4 regions of the Mesorhizobium sp. P2_A12 genome follow, and region 4 is predicted to be linked to each of the others. Evidence: riboswitches for the same ligand, from Rfam matches in the RefSeq annotation. Region 4 holds a riboswitch; each other region holds the start of a gene.
What was found. Region 4 has a riboswitch for cobalamin ahead of bluB (5,6-dimethylbenzimidazole synthase). Riboswitches for the same ligand answer to the same signal wherever they lie in the genome.
Positions count from the first base shown of each region.

Region 1: linked by a shared signal. The riboswitch ahead of AC1DZU_RS25360 (DUF1636 family protein) and the one ahead of bluB (5,6-dimethylbenzimidazole synthase) in region 4 are both predicted to bind cobalamin.
Region 2: linked by a shared signal. The riboswitch ahead of metE (5-methyltetrahydropteroyltriglutamate--homocysteine S-methyltransferase) and the one ahead of bluB (5,6-dimethylbenzimidazole synthase) in region 4 are both predicted to bind cobalamin.
Region 3: linked by a shared signal. The riboswitch ahead of AC1DZU_RS02735 (aromatic ring-hydroxylating oxygenase subunit alpha) and the one ahead of bluB (5,6-dimethylbenzimidazole synthase) in region 4 are both predicted to bind cobalamin.

Region 1 covers NZ_JBFUCU010000013.1:103,558-107,742, reverse strand. Annotated here, with positions in the region: gene cobN (cobaltochelatase subunit CobN) at 1-1,060, opposite strand, end outside; gene cobW (cobalamin biosynthesis protein CobW) at 1,079-2,116, opposite strand; gene AC1DZU_RS25360 (DUF1636 family protein) at 2,119-2,547, opposite strand; cobalamin riboswitch at 2,587-2,792, opposite strand; gene AC1DZU_RS25355 (winged helix-turn-helix domain-containing protein) at 2,822-4,021, opposite strand.
Region 2 covers NZ_JBFUCU010000028.1:23,127-27,311, forward strand. Annotated here, with positions in the region: gene AC1DZU_RS32285 (OmpW/AlkL family protein) at 1-102, shown strand, start outside; gene AC1DZU_RS32290 (cytochrome P450 family protein) at 199-1,431, shown strand; partial or broken gene AC1DZU_RS32295 (cytochrome P450) at 1,398-1,692, shown strand; cobalamin riboswitch at 1,968-2,167, shown strand; gene metE (5-methyltetrahydropteroyltriglutamate--homocysteine S-methyltransferase) at 2,284-4,185, shown strand, end outside.
Region 3 covers NZ_JBFUCU010000001.1:559,847-564,031, reverse strand. Annotated here, with positions in the region: gene AC1DZU_RS02750 (ABC transporter ATP-binding protein) at 1-770, shown strand, start outside; gene AC1DZU_RS02745 (DUF680 domain-containing protein) at 842-1,081, opposite strand; gene AC1DZU_RS02740 (DUF680 domain-containing protein) at 1,150-1,350, opposite strand; cobalamin riboswitch at 1,864-2,065, shown strand; gene AC1DZU_RS02735 (aromatic ring-hydroxylating oxygenase subunit alpha) at 2,180-3,427, shown strand; gene AC1DZU_RS02730 (FAD-binding oxidoreductase) at 3,508-4,185, shown strand, end outside.
Region 4 covers NZ_JBFUCU010000003.1:240,281-244,465, reverse strand. Annotated here, with positions in the region: gene AC1DZU_RS08735 (hypothetical protein) at 1-976, shown strand, start outside; partial or broken gene bluB (5,6-dimethylbenzimidazole synthase) at 1,093-1,710, opposite strand; cobalamin riboswitch at 1,771-1,950, opposite strand; gene AC1DZU_RS08725 (histone deacetylase family protein) at 2,072-2,998, shown strand; gene AC1DZU_RS08720 (exodeoxyribonuclease VII small subunit) at 3,002-3,253, shown strand; gene AC1DZU_RS08715 (DUF2277 domain-containing protein) at 3,366-3,632, shown strand; gene AC1DZU_RS08710 (pirin family protein) at 3,670-4,185, shown strand, end outside.

The sequences.
Region 1 (4,185 bases), on a different contig from region 4:
CCACACGATCGGGCTCCGGCCGGTTGGCGAAGGCGCGGTGACCAAGTGCTGGATCGACCTCGCTTTCGCCCTTGAAGGAAATGGCGCCGGCCAGGATGCGGCCGTCGAGTTCGGGCAGCACGACATGTATTGCGAGGTCGGCGGGCGCCAGCCCACGCTGGTTGTTTTCCCAGATGTCGCGGCGGGTGGTGGCGACGATGACCTGGAAGACCGGCACGCCGGCACGATCGAACAGGGTTTCGACGCCGGGTTCGGCGCCGGACGCGAAGGCGGTCGCGGTGACGATGGCGGCAGGTTTCAACGAGGCCAGCGCGGTTTCGACGAACGCCAGCGATACCGGGTCCTTGAGGCTGGAGACGAAGATGGGGACCGGCGTCATACGGCGCTGCCGCAGCGCTTCAAAAAGGGCGTCGATCGGTGCGACATCGGCGGCCAGCAGCATCGAGCGGTAGAACAGGATGGGGATCACAGCGTTTACCTGCCCCTCGAGGGGGAAGGGGACGACGCCGCGGCCCGGCTCAAAGTAGCCAGCCTTCGGTACGGCGAACGGCATCGAAATTGTTGCTTCAGACCCTGCCAGCCGTGCCAGATTCTGCACCAGTGCGCTCATATTGGCCGGACCGCCCTCGCGAAAATAGTCGAGCAGGCCGTCGAGTTCCTCACGCGGTAGCGTCGAGGCTTCGATCAGGCGCAGATCCTCCTCGCGGCATTCGCCGGGCAGCAGCGCCAGTTTTATGCCGCGTGCGCGGGCGGTCGAGGCAAGCTGGTCGCAGCCGTAGCGCCACCAGTCATAGCCGCCGAGAATGCGCACGAGAATGACCTTGGCGTGGCGGGCGACGCTGTCGACCCAGAGGTCGACGGACATGGGATGGCGCAGGTCACGCAGGGCCGCCAGCCGCATCGAGGGTAGGCGGCTGGCATCGGCCTTCCACGCCGCCGCCAGTCCGGCAAGATCGCTGTCGGTGAAGGACAGGGCCACGATATCCGCCGGCGTCTGCCGCAGATCGACCGGCTCGGCGAGATCGTCGAGCGAGGCGGAGGTCGTGGTGAGGATGTGCATCGCGGCCCGTGGTTTGCGTCAGCCGGCGAGTATACGCTCGATCGCCGGGCGGTTCAGCCCCTTGAGGCCGATGACGACGAGACGCGAGCGGCGGTCATCGCCGGCCGTCCAGGCGCGGTCATAGTAGTGATTGACGCGCGGTCCCACGGCTTGCAGCAAGAGCCGCATCGGCTTGCCGCCGACCTCGACGAAGCCTTTCACGCGCAGCACGTTTTCTTCCTCGGCGGCGGTGGCGACGCGCTTTGCCAGCTCGTCCGGATTGGCGATCGAGGCAATGTCGATGACGAAAGAGTCGAAGTCGTCGTGCTCGTGGTCGAGTTCGTCGTCGTGGTGGGTCTTGCGGTTCTCGATATCGTCCTCAACGGCAAGGCCAAGACCGAGCAGCACCGAGGGATCGACCTTGCCCTGTGACGTCGGCACGATCTTCACAGCGCGAGCGATGTGCTCGTTGATGATGGCGTTGGCGCGGGCGGAGCCGGCGGCGTCCATCAGGTCGCTCTTCGACAGGATGATCAGGTCGGCGCAAGCGATCTGATCCTCGAACACTTCCTCGACCGGATCGTCGTGATCGAGCGTCTGGTCCTGCGCGCGCTGTGCCTGAAGGGCGTCCATGTCGTCGGCGACGCGGCCCTCGGCGAGTGCGGGACCGTCGACCACGGCGATGACGCCATCGACCGTTACGCGGCTCTTCACCGTCGGCCACTGAAAAGCCTGGACCAGCGGCTTGGGCAGAGCAAGGCCGGAGGTCTCGATCAGGATATGGTCGACCTTCGGCGACAGCGATAGGATCTGGTCGAGCGCCGGCACGAAATCGTCGGCAACGGTGCAGCAGATGCAGCCATTGGCCAGTTCGACGATGTTTTCCTCAGGGCACGTGTCGATGCCGCAGCCCTTCAGGATCTCGCCGTCGATGCCAATGTCGCCGAACTCATTGACGATGATGGCGATCCGCTTGCCACCGGCGTTTTCCAGGAGATGGCGGATCAGCGTCGTCTTACCGGCGCCGAGGAAGCCGGTGACGACGGTGCAGGGGACGCGGGAGACGGAAGCAGTCATGATCAGTCCTTCAGCAGGTCGAGGGGAGGGATGCGGGCCACGAGGCCGCGCTTGAGGCTGTCGGGACGGCCGCGCCATGGGATCAGGCCGTCCACCGAGGTGGCGAAGAGTTTTGCGCCGGTGACGAGGTCGGCACCGCTGGTTGCGGTCAAGTCGCCGAAGACGTAGCTCCAGCAGCCATCGCGCAGGATGGCGGCACTGAGCCGGCGCTTGCAATTGCCGAGGCATTCGACGCTGCGGACGCGGATGTCTTCGCCAGAGGCGGCGCGGCGCGTGTCGTCCGCCAGAAGTTCGCCGGCGCGGGGATGGGCATCGGAACCGGTTTCATCACGACAGGAGGCACAGACGATGACGGTCACGCCGGCAAGGGCATCACTCTCGCCGGACGAATTGTCCGCTGTGCCAGCGGAATAACTGCTGTCGTGGTCCAAAAATCGGGCTCCTTGCCCGGAAACCCGCCGGGCGATCGGATTCTATAGTCGCAGACGGCAGGTCTCCTGGCTCGCGGGTCATCGCCTTGGGTAGCCGCCTTCCCGGGATCATCCCAGTGGCTTTCGGCCTCGGCTCTTCGCTTACAGTTGCGGGGACAGCCGCGGATTTGAAATCGGAATTTCGCACCGCATTCCCTCTTGGCTCCTCTCGTTGAAGAGAGGAGACCGTCTGGAGCGGATTTAGGCTTTTGCGGACGGCGGTGTCAACGTGGGCTTACGACACGGTCAAGTCGGCCAGCGCCGGACCCAAATCACCGGCCGATGTCACTTCTATATGTTCGAGGCCTAGCCAGCCCTGCATCTGCTTCAGTTCCTCGAAGAGTTCTGCGGCGGTTTCAGGCGGCGCGCCCGGCTCGGCATAGGCCGCATGGACGCGCAAGACACCGGCCGGCCGGTCGGCCTTGAGGTCGACGCGCGCCACGATCCGGTCGCCGAGCAGGAACGGCAGGACGTAGTAGCCGTATTGGCGCTTTTCGGCCGGGGTGTAGATCTCGATGCGGTAGTGGAAATCGAACAGCCGCTCGGTGCGCGACCGTTCGAAGACGACTGGATCGAACGGCGCCAGCAGGGCGCGGGCCTCGATCTTGCGTGGCAGACGGGCGTCCTTGTGAAGATAAGCCGGCTTGTCCCAACCTTCGACACGCACTGGCAACAGCTCGCCGAGTTCGACCAGTTCCTCCAGCCGGCCCTTCATGTCGGCCGGGGACAGGCGAAAATAGTCGCGCAGGTCGCCTGATGTCGCGATGCCGTGGGCGCGGGCCGAGATGCGCAGCAATTCGCGGTGCGCGTCCTCGGCCGCCGGGACTGGCAGGTCGAGGATCGCCTGCGGCAGCACGCGCTCCGGCAGATCGTAGAACCGCTCGAAACCGCGACGGTGGGCCGTGGTGATGCGTCCAGCCCAGAACAGCCATTCGAAGGCGTGCTTGGCATGGCTCCAGCCCCACCAGCCGCCCGAGCCTTTCTGGCCCTGGAGCGCGGAAGCGGCGATCGGACCGCGATCGGCGACTTCCCTATAGATTTCCTCGATGTAGCCAGCGTGTTCGCGGCCCCATTTGGCCAGGCCGAGATACATTTCATCGCCGCGCTCGGCCCGCTGCATGCGCCAGCGCATCAGCGGATATGTCTCGACCGGCAGGAAGGAGGCCTCGTGCGCCCAGTATTCGAACACCGTGCGCTTGCGCGTCACGGCCGCGTTGTCGAGCAAGGCGAGCGGGTAGGGGCCAAGGCGCGAATAGAGCGGCATATAGTGGGCGCGGACCACCGCACTGACGGAATCGATCTGCAGCAGGCCGGTCCGGGCCAGCACGCGAGCGAAATGGCGGCGGTCGGGGGTACCTGCGGGGCGGGGATCGAGAAACCCCTGGGCGGCGAGCGCGATGCGCCGGGCCATGGCGAGCGAGATCTTTTCCTTCATTCGGATGGGACTCTAAGGGTGTTAGCTGACGTTTTGGCTGGTGATTCCGGCCATGCTAGCAGGGTTTTGGCGGCAACCATGTCAGGAGACAAAAGTGGAGTAAAAAACGAAGGAAATCAAACAGGAGCGGATCGGACCAGTTTCCTCGGATATGCCGTCCAGCA
Region 2 (4,185 bases), on a different contig from region 4:
CTCAAGCCCGACTTCGACGTCACTGTCGCCGGCGCCAAGCTCACGGGCAAGGCCAAGCTCGATCCCTGGTTGATAGGCGCAGGTCTCACCTACCGCTTCTGAGGACGAACCACACAAAAGGGGCACTTTTCGAAGTCCGCGCGCGGATCATCCGTGCCGAGAAGTGGACCCGCGATGGTTCTTAAAGGAGTTGTTGGCATGCGCGTAGAAAACGATCATTGCGACGTGATCGGTGTGCCGGCCGCTCCCACGCAACTTGATCGTCTTTCTTCTGCGATTCTGCAGCAGGGGGGGATGGCGCGAGTGTCGCTGCCAGGCGGTGTGGTGGCCTGGGCGGCAGGCCGTCACCAGACGCTCAGGCAGATGCTTTCCGACCACCGTTTCAACAAGGACTGGCGACAGTGGCGGGCGCTGCAGGACGGCGAGATTCCCGAGGATCATCCGCTGATCGGGATATGCAAAGTGGACAACATGACCACGGCGCACGGCGCCGATCACCGTCGCTTGCGCGGCCTGCTGTCCAGCAGCTTCGCGCCCAGTCGTATCGCCTTGCTGGCGCCACGGATCGAACAATGCGTCGATCGACTCCTGGCCGAGATGGCGCAGCGCGGCGGCAGTGCCGATCTGATGTGCGAGTTCGCCGTTCCGCTGCCCACCAACGTGATTGCCGAACTGTTCGGTTTGCCGGACGAACAGCGTGAAGAGATCGTCGCGCTCACCTACAGCCTGGCCAACACCTCCGCCACAGCCGAAGAGGTGCGACAGACGCGGCAGCGCATCCCGGAGTTCTTCCGTCGCCTTATCGCGCTCAAGCGGGGCCAGCTCGGCGATGATCTGGCTTCGGCCCTGATCGTCGCCCGTGACAAAGGCGAGCTCGTTTCCGACACCGAGCTCATCGACATGCTGTTCATGGTGCTCTCTGCGGGCTTCGTGACCACCGCCAGCGTCATCGGCAATGGCGTGCTGGCATTGCTGACGCATCCGCAGCAACTGCACCTGGTGCGCAGCGGCCAAGTTCCTTGGTCACAGGCGATCGAGGAGATCCTGCGCTGGGGCAGCTCAGCGGCCAATCTGCCGTTCCGCTATGCCACCCAGGACGTGGAGATCGACGGATGCATGGTCCGCCGCGGCGATGCCGTCCTGATGGCGTTCCATGCGGCGAACCGGGACGAAAAGGCCTTCGGTCCCGGCGCCGACAGGTTCGATGTCACCCGGCGGCACAACCCGCATTTGTCATTCGGCGAGGGGCCGCATTCCTGCCTGGGCGCTGCGCTGGCGCGCCTGGAATTGCGCTGCGCCTTCCCCGCGCTGTTCGGGCGGCTGGAGGATCTGGCCCTGACCATCGCCGCGGAGGACGTCGTCTACATGCCGTCTTACGTCATTCGCTGCCCGCAGCGCCTGCCGGTCAGCTTCCGCCCTTCCGTCGCTTAGAGAGTGCGGCATTCACCCCGGATTCGGTGATTCTCGGTTCGCCGGGGTGGCTGGTCTCGCACGAGGGGGGCGAGCATGCCCGGTTACGCACGATCGTGGCGCCGGCCTTCAGCAATCGCAGGGTGAAGCTGCTCGCGCAGCAGGTCGAGGCGATCGCCGCTCAGTTGTTCGAGACGCTGGAGGCCCAGCCCCAGTTCCGCCGACCTGAGGCGCCACCTCTCCTTTCCGCTTCCGGACATGGTTATCAGCGTGCTGATGGGCGAGTGCGCAAGCACGCTGAGCGAAGCCGAGCGGGAACAAATACCGGGATTTCCCGGCTGACCGTGACGACCTGGCCCGACTTTACGCCCTTTGAGCCCGGCGACCTCGATCTGATCCGGCGTCGCCGATGGGGACAAGGACCTCTCCGAGCCTGCACTGATGAGAGGCGGCATCGTATGCGGCTTTGGGCGAAAGAGACCGATCAGCGCAAGGGCATTATTCGCATCATCACATAAACATCTCGTTATATGTATTGACAAGGAGCGAAGCTGCTGTGATTGTGCGCATGTCGTGGTTCTCCGCGCGGCACTGCCGTAGCGGAGCTAAGAGGGAAGCCGGTGCGATGCCGGCGCTGCCCCCGCAACTGTTAGCGGCGAGCCAAGCCCATTGGTGTCACTGAGGCGAACGGCCTCGGGAAGACGGGCAGAGGCTTTGACCCGCGAGCCAGGAGACCTGCCACGACGAACAACGTCCACGGGCGGGGTGTCTCGGTGGTCGCGGTAGCCCGGCTTCGTGCCGCCTGCTCGCGCGTTCCTTGTCCCCACGCCCCAACCATCGGGGTATGGCATGACTGTCTCTCAACAAATTCCTGTGGCAACGCTCGGCGTGCCGCGTATCGGTCGACGGCGGGAACTAAAATTCGCGCTTGAAAGCTACTGGTCCGGAAAATCTCCCGCTGCCGACCTGCTCGCGACGGCGAAGGGGCTACGCGCCGCCAGCTGGAGGGAGCAGCACGACCACGGCGTGTCGAAAATCCCGTCCAGCGATTTCTCGCTTTATGACCATGTGCTCGACACCGTCGCCATGGTCGGCGCCGTGCCGGCACGATACGCCTGGACTGACGGCGAGGTCCCACTCGATACCTATTTCGCCATGGCGCGCGGCAACCAAGGTCAGGCCGCGGATTGTGGACATGCTGGTGACAAGCATGCGGCCAACGGGCATGGCCTTGCCGCGATGGAAATGACCAAGTGGTTCGACACCAACTATCACTACATTGTGCCGGAACTTACCGACGATCAGAGCTTTGCCCTCTCGTCGGCGAAACCGGTCGATCATTTCCTCGAGGCCAGGGCGCTCGGCATCCACACGCGCCCGGTCCTGCTTGGACCGGTTACCTTTCTCAAGTTGGCGAAGTCACCTGAGGAAGGTTTCAACCCTATCGCGCTCCTGCCACGGCTGCTGCCCGTCTACGAGGAGCTCCTGCGGAGGCTGAAGCTCGCGGGAGCCGATTGGGTGCAGATCGATGAGCCGGCGCTCGTGCTGGATCTGATTCCCAACGAACGGGATGCGCTCCAATTCGCCTACTGCCGGCTGTCGAAAGCAGCACCGGAGTTGAAGATCATGGTCGCTACCTATTTCGGATCGCTGGGCGACAATCTCGAGACCGCGATTTCCCTGCCCGTGGCGGGACTGCATGTCGATCTCGTGCGCGCTCCAGAGCAGTTGGAGACCGTCGGCCGGCTCGCGCAGAAGGACCTTGTGCTCTCGCTCGGGCTGATCGACGGCCGCAACGTGTGGCGCGCGAACCTGCCTGCCATACTTGACCGCATCAAGCCGATCGTCGCCGGCTGGCCGCTGGACCGCGTGGAGATCGCCCCGTCCTGCTCGATGCTGCATGTGCCGATCGACCTGGACATGGAGACGGCCCTCGATGCGGATGTGAAGTCGTGGCTCGCCTTCGCGGCGCAAAAAGCCGACGAGCTGGTCGTGCTCGCCCGTGCGCTGGCCGAAGGCCGGGACGCGGTCGCCGCCGAACTGGAGGCGTCGGCTCAGGCTGCCGCCATTCGCGCGACATCCGCGAAGGTGCATGATCCGCTCGTCGAAGGCCGGGTCGCCAGCATCAAGGTCGCCATGACGCGCCGGAAGAGCGCATTCGACGTGCGCTCCAAGCTTCAGGCCGACACGTTTGGTTTGCCTTTCTTCCCCACCACGACGATCGGCTCCTTCCCGCAAACAGCCGAGGTTCGCAAGGCGCGGGCAGCTCATGCCAAGGGCGAGCTGAGTTACGTCGACTACGAGGCGTTCCTGAAGAAAGAGATAGAAGCCGCCGTTCGCTGGCAAGAAGAGATCGGACTCGATGTGCTGGTCCACGGCGAATTCGAGCGCAACGATATGGTGCAGTATTTCGCTGAGCAGCTCTGCGGCTTCGCCTTCACGCAACACGGCTGGGTGCAGAGCTATGGCTCGCGCTTTGTGCGCCCCCCGATCATCATTGGAGATGTGTCGCGACAAAATCCGATGACAGTACACTGGTGGCGAGATGCCCAGTCGCTGACGCCGAAGCCGGTGAAGGGCATGCTTACCGGCCCGGTGACGATCCTCAACTGGTCCTTCGTCCGAGACGACCTTCCCCGCTCAGCCGTCTGCCGCCAGGTCGCGCTCGCCATTCGCGATGAAGTGAGCGACCTTGAAGAGGCCGGCGCCAGGATGATCCAGATCGACGAAGCCGCACTGCGCGAGGGCTTGCCGCTACGCGAGGCCGACTGGCAG
Region 3 (4,185 bases), on a different contig from region 4:
GGCAGGCGGCGGAAATCCTGCAGTTGACCAAATATCTCGACCGCCTGCCCAAGGCGATGTCAGGTGGCCAGCGCCAGCGCGTCGCCATCGGCCGCGCCATCGTGCGCAATCCGAAAGTGTTCCTGTTCGACGAGCCGCTGTCTAACTTAGACGCCGCACTGCGGGTCGCCACCCGCATCGAGATCGCCAAGCTCAAGGAATCGATGCCCAACACGACCATGATCTACGTCACCCACGACCAGGTCGAGGCGATGACGCTGGCCGATCGCATCGTGGTGCTCAAGGAAGGCCATATCGAGCAGGTCGGCACGCCGATGGACCTCTACAAGAAGCCCGGCAACCTGTTCGTTGCCCAGTTCATCGGCTCGCCGGCCATGAACATTCTGCCGGCTACCATCGACAAGACCGGAAACCCGACCGTCATCAGCCATGTCGGCGGGCGCAAGGCAAGCGTGCCGATCGCGACGCCGGCTTCGGCAAAGGGTGCTGCGGTGAGTTTCGGCGTGCGGCCGGAAGATCTGATCATCGCCAGCGGCACGGACTATCTGTTCGAGGGGACGGTCGACTATGTCGAGCAACTCGGCGAGGTCCAGCTTGTCTATGTCGACATCGGCCGCGCCGACCTGCCCCTGGTGACCAAGCTGCCTGGCAATGTCGAGGTCAAACGCGGTGCGACGCTGCGGCTGAGCGCGGACGCGAACGACCTTCACATCTTCGACGCGGACGGGCACTCCTTCTCGCTCCGTCAGCCGGAAGTAAAGGCGGCTTGAGACAGAACCAAGTCTCGACACGAAAAGAGSGGCGGGGCCCGCCGCTCTTTTTTGGAAATCAACTTCGGCTGTTAGTGATTGCCGAAGAGGTCGCGGTCGGCGCTCTGAGGGGCGGACTTCTCTACGTCACCCGACGAGTTGAGCAGCTTGCCGACGAAACCACCGCTGCTGCGGATCGAGCTCGTTTGCGAGTTGTCAACCGAACCGACAGCAGGCTGGTTTGCGCCATTCGAACCGTAGTTGTCGCTGGCGGCGAAAGCGCTGCCGGAGATCGCCAGGACGGCGGCGGCAGCAAGCATGATCTTCTTCATTTCAAGTCTCCTGAATTCTGGTTTTCGCCAGGACGGCGGGAGAGCCCGCCGCCCCTGGGAATCGGCTGTTAGTTGTTGCCGAAGAGGTTACGGTTGCTACCCTGGGCAGGCGTCTGAGCAGCCGGCTCCGACTTCTTGGTCGAAGCGGTGTACGAGCTGTCGACAGCAGCGGTGGCTGCCGGGGCATTCGAACCATAGTGGTCGCTGTTCGCGAAGGCGCTGCCGGAAATGGCCAGAAGGGCGGCGGCAGTGAGGATGATCTTTTTCATTTTTTGGTACTCCAGTATTTCTTATTTTTGCCGTCCGTCTAGCGGCGTGTCTTGGAAAGAAATCGCGTCGTTCCGGACAGCCCCGATGTGGGAGAGCCATCCAGTCATTTCCAATCACGAAGTTGTTCCGCGTGGACCAAGAATCCACCACTTGAAATTGTGCCAGGGGTTTCCACACTCAATGTTTTTCTAAGTTATATCAAATAGTTGTACAAAACAGCCACCCCGATCACCAACTGTGTCGGAGGCCCAGCGTTCACACGTCCTGCACGCACCGTCAACAGAAACGAACCGTTCGGTTCGATTTTAGAGGCTGCTAATAGTCACTTTTCGATACCGATAGCCTTCTTTGCTTCCCGACAAGGGGGCAGATTCGGCGATATTGCAGCCGGCTATGGTTGCCCAAGAGATAGGGCTTCCGCTCCGCGATCGCCCACCGGAACGTTTCGCAAGCGTGTCGCGCCGCATGGATACGATGTCGTTTTCATGCCGATGGCGCGCCCGCGATCGTGATTAGATCATGCCATCTCAGGTGCCGCTTCGTGACGACGAGGTGGAGAATTGGGAAGCCGGTCAGAATCCGGCGCTGCCCCCGCAACGGTGGTGGAGTTCAAGTCGCAACGGGAGACCACTGGGCAATCGCCTGGGAAGGTGTCGCGATGGTCCGCAAGGACAACTCCAGAGCCCGGAAACCAGCCCGAGATGTCTAGACTCGACTGATCGCGGTGGGCGGTCAAGAGGTGGATAGTGCATGTCCGGCGGATCGCCGGCCTGCGTCCAATCCTTCCTCCGTCACCACCAGTTCAGTCCTTAGAAACGAGGACAGGACATGGATGCTCGCAACGACATGCTGAGGCTCTTGAGTGGGCGCCGGCAAGGCTTTTCGCTGGAACAGCCCTTCTACACCGATCCAGACTATTTCAAGCTCGACATGGAGCTGATCTGGTATCGCGACTGGCTGTTCATCGGTCATGATTGCGAGCTGCCGAAGCCGGGCAGTTACATCACGGCGCAGATTGGCGACTATCCAGTCGTGCTTGTCCGCGACCAGAAGGGCAATATCAACGCCTTCCACAATTCCTGCCGCCATCGCGGCAGCCGCGTCTGCAATTCCGACAAGGGCACGGCGGCAAAGCTGGTCTGCCCCTATCACCAATGGACCTATGAGCTGGACGGAAGGCTGTTGTTTGCCAGGCAGATGGCCGACGGTTTCGACAAGAGCCAGTTCGGCTTGAAGCCAGTCGCCTGCGAAAGCGTCGGTGGCTACATTTTCATCTGCCTGGCCAAGGAGCCGGCGGATTTCGCACCGATGCGCGCGATGATCGAGCCCTACCTTTTGCCGCACCGGCTGCGCGAGGCCAAGGTGGCGTTCGAGTCGACCATTGTCGAGAAGGGCAACTGGAAGCTGGTCTGGGAAAACAACCGCGAGTGCTATCATTGCGCCGGCAATCATCCGGAGCTCTGCAAGACGTTTCCGGAGGCACCCACGGTGACCGGCGTGCAAGGCGCCGACAGCGACCCGGAAATGCTTGCGCACTGGGCGAAATGCGAAGCAGCCGGCCTGCCAAGCAAATTCCGCATCGACCCGGCCGGACAGTACCGCGCCACCCGCGCGCCGCTGTTGCGCGACGCCGTCAGCTACACGATGACGGGAAAGCGTGCGGTCAAGAAGAACCTGTCCGACAGCGTTTCGACCGACCGCATCGGTTCCCTGCTGCTCTATCACTATCCGACGACCTGGAACCACATCCTGGGCGACCACGCCGTCACCTTCCGGGTGTTGCCGATCAGCGCCACGGAGACGGCGGTAACGACCAAATGGCTGGTCCACAAGGATGCGGTCGAAGGCGTCGATTACGATCTCGACGAACTCACCCACGTCTGGACCGAGACGAACGACCAGGACCGGCGGATCGTCGAGGAAAACGCCTTCGGCATCCTGTCGCCCGCCTACGAGCCCGGCCCCTATTCGGAGCTGCATGAGGGTGGCGTCATCCAGTTCGTCGAGTGGTACGCGTCGTTCATCGGCCCGCGCCTTGCCGAAGGCGGCCGGCCGGCGCTGCGCAGCGTTGCCTAGTGCATGTCGCCCAAAAGTGCGCAGTGGTTTTGGGATCTCGACATGCATAGGGCAATAGTGAGGACAAAAGGATGAATGCGATGACCGATCTCGGCCTCTATCGCCATCTCGACCAGATGACGCCCTGGAACGACAGGCTCCAGGTGCTGGAAGTGATCGGCGTCAGCGACGAAGCGCCTGATGTGAAGACCTTCACCTTCCGCTCCGACAACCAGACCTGGTTCCGCTACAAGCCGGGTCAGTTCGTGACGCTGGAACTGCCGACCGCCGACGGGCCGCTGATGCGCACCTATACGCTGTCGTCTTCGCCATCGCGGCCGTTCTCGATCGCAGTGACGATCAAGGCGCAAGCGGGCAGCATCGGCACACGCTGGATGTTCGATCATCTGACGCCCGGTTCGCACGTCAAGGCCTATGGGCCGACCGGCGACTTTTCGCTGCACAGCCACCCGGCGGCCAAGTACCTGTTCATTTCAGCCGGCTCCGGCGTGACGCCGATGATGTCGATGCTACGCTGGCTCAATGACTGCGCGCCATGGACCGATGTCGGGTTCGTCAACTGCGCACGGCGCCCGGAAGAGATCATTTTCCGCAAGGAGCTCGAACTGCTCGGCAGCCACATGCCGGGTCTGTCGCTCGGTTTCATGATCGAGGAGCGGTCCAGCCGCGAGGGCTGGTTCGGCCATATGGGCCGCATCGACGCGATCCGGCTGCCCTTGCTGGCGCCCGATTTCCGCGAGCGCGAAATCTTCTGCTGC
Region 4 (4,185 bases):
TTTTGATATCGGGAGGTCGGTGTCCATCATGATGCGGACCTGGCCGTTCATTGTCTTTCGCATGATCGTCTATTTCGGCATCACGCTGGCGTATATCGTGGCGACCGGCACGGGCGCCTCCGTTGGCTACGGCGTTGGCCATATCTCCACCGATCCCGACGGGCCGCTGTCCTTTGCCCTGTGGGGCGGGGTGGTCGGCTTCGGCGTCGTCTCGATCGCTGTCTACTGGATCCGCGAATACATCCTCTATGTCGTCAAGGCCGGCCATATAGCCGTCATGGTCCATCTGATCGACGGCCGCGACATTCCCGACGGCCAGGACCAGATCGCCTATGCCAAGGATATCGTGACCCAACGTTTTGCCGAGGCCAACATCCTTTTCGTCGTCGACCAGCTGGTCAAGGGCGCCATCCGCGCCATTACCGGGTTGCTCGGCGGCATCGCCGCCTTCCTGCCGATCCCGGGCCTGAGCGGCCTGGTCAGCTTCATCAACACGGTGATCCGCCTGTCGCTGACCTATGTCGACGAGATCATCCTGGGCTACAACATCCGTATCAATTCAGCCTCGCCGTTCGAGACGGCGCGGCAAGGCGTCGTGCTCTATGCCCAGAACGGCAAGATCATGGTCAAGAACGCCGTCTGGCTGGCGGTCATCATGTGGGGCGTCTCGTTCGTTATCTTCCTGCTGATGCTGGCCCCGGCCGGCGCCATTCTTTTCCTCATGCCCGGGCAGCTTGCCGGCTGGGCCTTCGTGCTCGCCATCGTCTTCGCCTGGGCCTTCAAGGCGGCGTTCATCGAGCCCTTCGCCATCGCCTGCCTGATGCAGGTCTATTTCAGGACCATCGAGGGCCAGGTGCCCGATCCCGCCTGGGACGCCCGGCTGGCCGAGGCGTCTTCGAAGTTCAGGGAACTCAAGGACAAGGCGCTGGCCTCTTTCGGCGGTTCGCGCTGGGGCACGGCCGGCGCGACACGCTGATCGGCAGTGGTTGCCGGTGCGGCATCGACCCCGCTGAGGCGCGTCAGGGTCGATTTGAGCAGCGCTTCACCTTGCCCGCAAAAGGTCTCGCTCATGATCAGTTCCGGCAGCGGCAACCGGCGGCCCCAGCCATGCGCTTCGAGGTCCGGCTTTGGCGCGAACTCGGAAACACGGCCGACGCAGAGATAGGCGACCGGCGTCACATGCTCGGGAATCGACAGAAGCTGTTTCAGCGCTTGGGCCTCGATGATGCTGACCCAGCCGACACCGACGCCTTCGGCGCGCGCCGCCAGCCAGAAATTCTGCACCGCGCAAACCGTGCTGTAGAGGTCCATCTCCGGATTGTGCCAGCGCCCCAGCGGCGAACCCTTCGAGCGCTGCCGGTCGCAGGTGATGCAGATGTTGAGCGCGCTTTCGCAGATGCCTTCGAGCTTGAGCTTGCGGTAGAGCGCCTGTCGCTCTTCCGCGATGGCCGGCAGTTCCTGCTCTCGCGCCGCCAGGAACAGGTCACGCACTTTTTCCCGTCGCTCCGCATCGCGAATGACGATGAAATTCCAAGGCTGCATGAAGCCGACCGAGGGGGCGTGGTGAGCGGCAAGCAGCAGCCGCGCCAGCACCTCATCGTCGAGCGCGGTTGGCAGGAAATGGCTGCGCACGTCGCGCCTTGTAAACATGGCGCGATAGACAGCGTCGCGCGCACTCTGGTCAAATCCGTCGCCAACAGAGGCGGTCATGTGTTCCGGCATCGCGTGTCCCCTTGCGATTGCAGTAGATGCCGTCCGCCTGACCATGCGGATGACGATGCCTGCCAGGCCGGTCTTCTGGCTCGGGATCAACCCGCGTCCGGTGCCTTCCCGTCATCGACAGTGGCATTTACCGGCGCGGTCCCCCTTACAGCGTTGGGCACGCCACGGAGTTCAACCGTGTTCCCGATTCTCCCGCTTGCGGCGGGCACCAGGCAGTGGCAGTGACCTTACGCCGAAGCGCTGACGACGCCAATGCCTGCAGCGACACCAATGGACGCATGTGTGATTTTCCCCAGCCATCAGGCTACGACGCATGGCCATCGCGACGTCGGGGCACTAGATAGGGAGGATGGCCACTCGTCTCTACACCCATCCGATCTTCCTTGAGCACATCACGCCGCCCGGTCACCCCGAGCGGCCGGACCGCTTGCGCGCCATCGAGCGGGTGCTCGACGATGAGGCGTTTGTCGGGCTCGACCGCATCACGGCGCCCGAAGGCGACGAGGCCACCATTCTCTACGCGCACCCCGCCGATTTCGTCGCCCGCGTCCGCGCCGCCATTCCCGACGAGGGCATCGCCCGCATCGACGCCGACACGTCAGTCAGTCCGAAGAGCTGGCAAGCGGCGATCACCGCGATCGGCGCCGCCAACGCCGCCGTCGACGATGTCTTTGCCGGCCGCGCTGACAACGTCTTCGTCGCCGCCCGGCCGCCTGGCCACCACGCCGAAAAAACCACGGCCATGGGCTTCTGCCTCTTCAACACGGCGGCGATTGCGGCGCGCTACGCGCAGAAGAAACATGGCGTCGAGCGCGTTGCCGTCGTCGATTGGGACGTGCATCACGGCAACGGCACGCAGGATATTTTCTGGGACGATCCGTCGGTGCTTTATTGCTCGACGCACCAGATGCCGCTTTATCCCGGCACCGGGGCGAAGAGCGAAACCGGCGCCGGCAACATCGTCAACGCGCCGCTGGCGCCGCAGACCGGCAGCGAGGTTTTCCGCGATGCCTTGCTGTCGCGTGTCCTGCCGGCGCTCGACAATTTCGCGCCCGACCTGATTATCATTTCGGCCGGTTTCGACGCGCACCATCGCGATCCGCTGGCAGAGATCAACCTGACCGAGGATGATTTCGACTGGGCGACCGGCCAACTGATGCAGCGCGCCACGCGCCACAGCGGCAACCGGCTCGTCAGCCTGCTCGAGGGTGGCTACGATCTGCAGGGGCTGGCATTTTCGGTCGCCGCCCATGTCGGGCGACTGATGAAAGGATGAATGATGGCTGGAGAGACCAACGAAGACGTCAAGGCGATGAGCTTCGAACAGGCACTCGACGCATTGGAAAAGATCGTCGATGATCTGGAACGTGGCGACGTGCCGCTCGACCAGTCGATCAGGATCTATGAGCGCGGCGAGGCGCTAAAGGCGCATTGCGACCGGCTGCTGAAGGCCGCCGAGGACAAGGTCGAGAAGATCAGACTGTCGCGCGACGGCAAGCCGGTTGGAACGGAGCCGCTCGACGCCGACTGAGTCATGCTCCCGAACGATGGTCTTGCCTCACTGGCTTTTGGACATGATCATGGTCGAGGATAGCAGCCGTCCCGATTGAAACGGCTTCAGGACAAGAGGAGGTTCGCAAACGATGTGCAGAAACATCAAGACCCTGTTCAATTTTGATCCGCCGGCAACCAATGACGAGGTGCGCGACGCCGCACTTCAGTTTGTTCGCAAATTGAGCGGAACGACGCGACCTTCGAAGCAGAACCAGCACGCCTTCGATCATGCGGTCGAAGCCATCGCGGCATCGGCGCGTGAGCTTCTCGATTCCCTCGAAACCCATCAGCATCCTCGCAATCGCGAAGAGGTGGCCGCCAAGGCACGGGCAAAATCGGCGATCCGTTTTGCCTGATCCAACAACCAGCGACGGCCGCTGACAAGGAGAGTCCATGAGCTTCTTCCCCGGGAAAGACCCTGAAGTCGGCGACGCCTTTGCCAGCGACCAGATCGAACTGATGGTCATCCCGAACGCCAAGGACATTGGTGGTTTCCAGGTACGCCGCGCTCTGCCGACCGCCAAAAGACGGCTCGTCGGGCCTTTCATCTTCTTCGACCGCATGGGCCCGGCGATCCTGCGCGCGGGCCAGGCGCTCGATGTCCGTCCGCATCCGCATATCGGGCTGTCGACGGTGACCTATCTGTTCGACGGCAAGATCAGGCATCGCGATTCACTCGGCACCGAAATGGTCATCCAGCCCGGCGACGTGAATTTGATGACCGCCGGCCGCGGCATCGTCCATTCCGAGCGCACGCCGGAGGAATTGCGAGGCGCGCCGATGTCGGTCTCCGGCCTGCAGACATGGCTGGCACTGCCGGACGGCAAGGAGGAAGTGGCACCGGTTTTCGAGAACACCGCTGCTTTGCGACTCCCCGAGATCGATGCCGAAGGCGTCAGCGGACGGGTC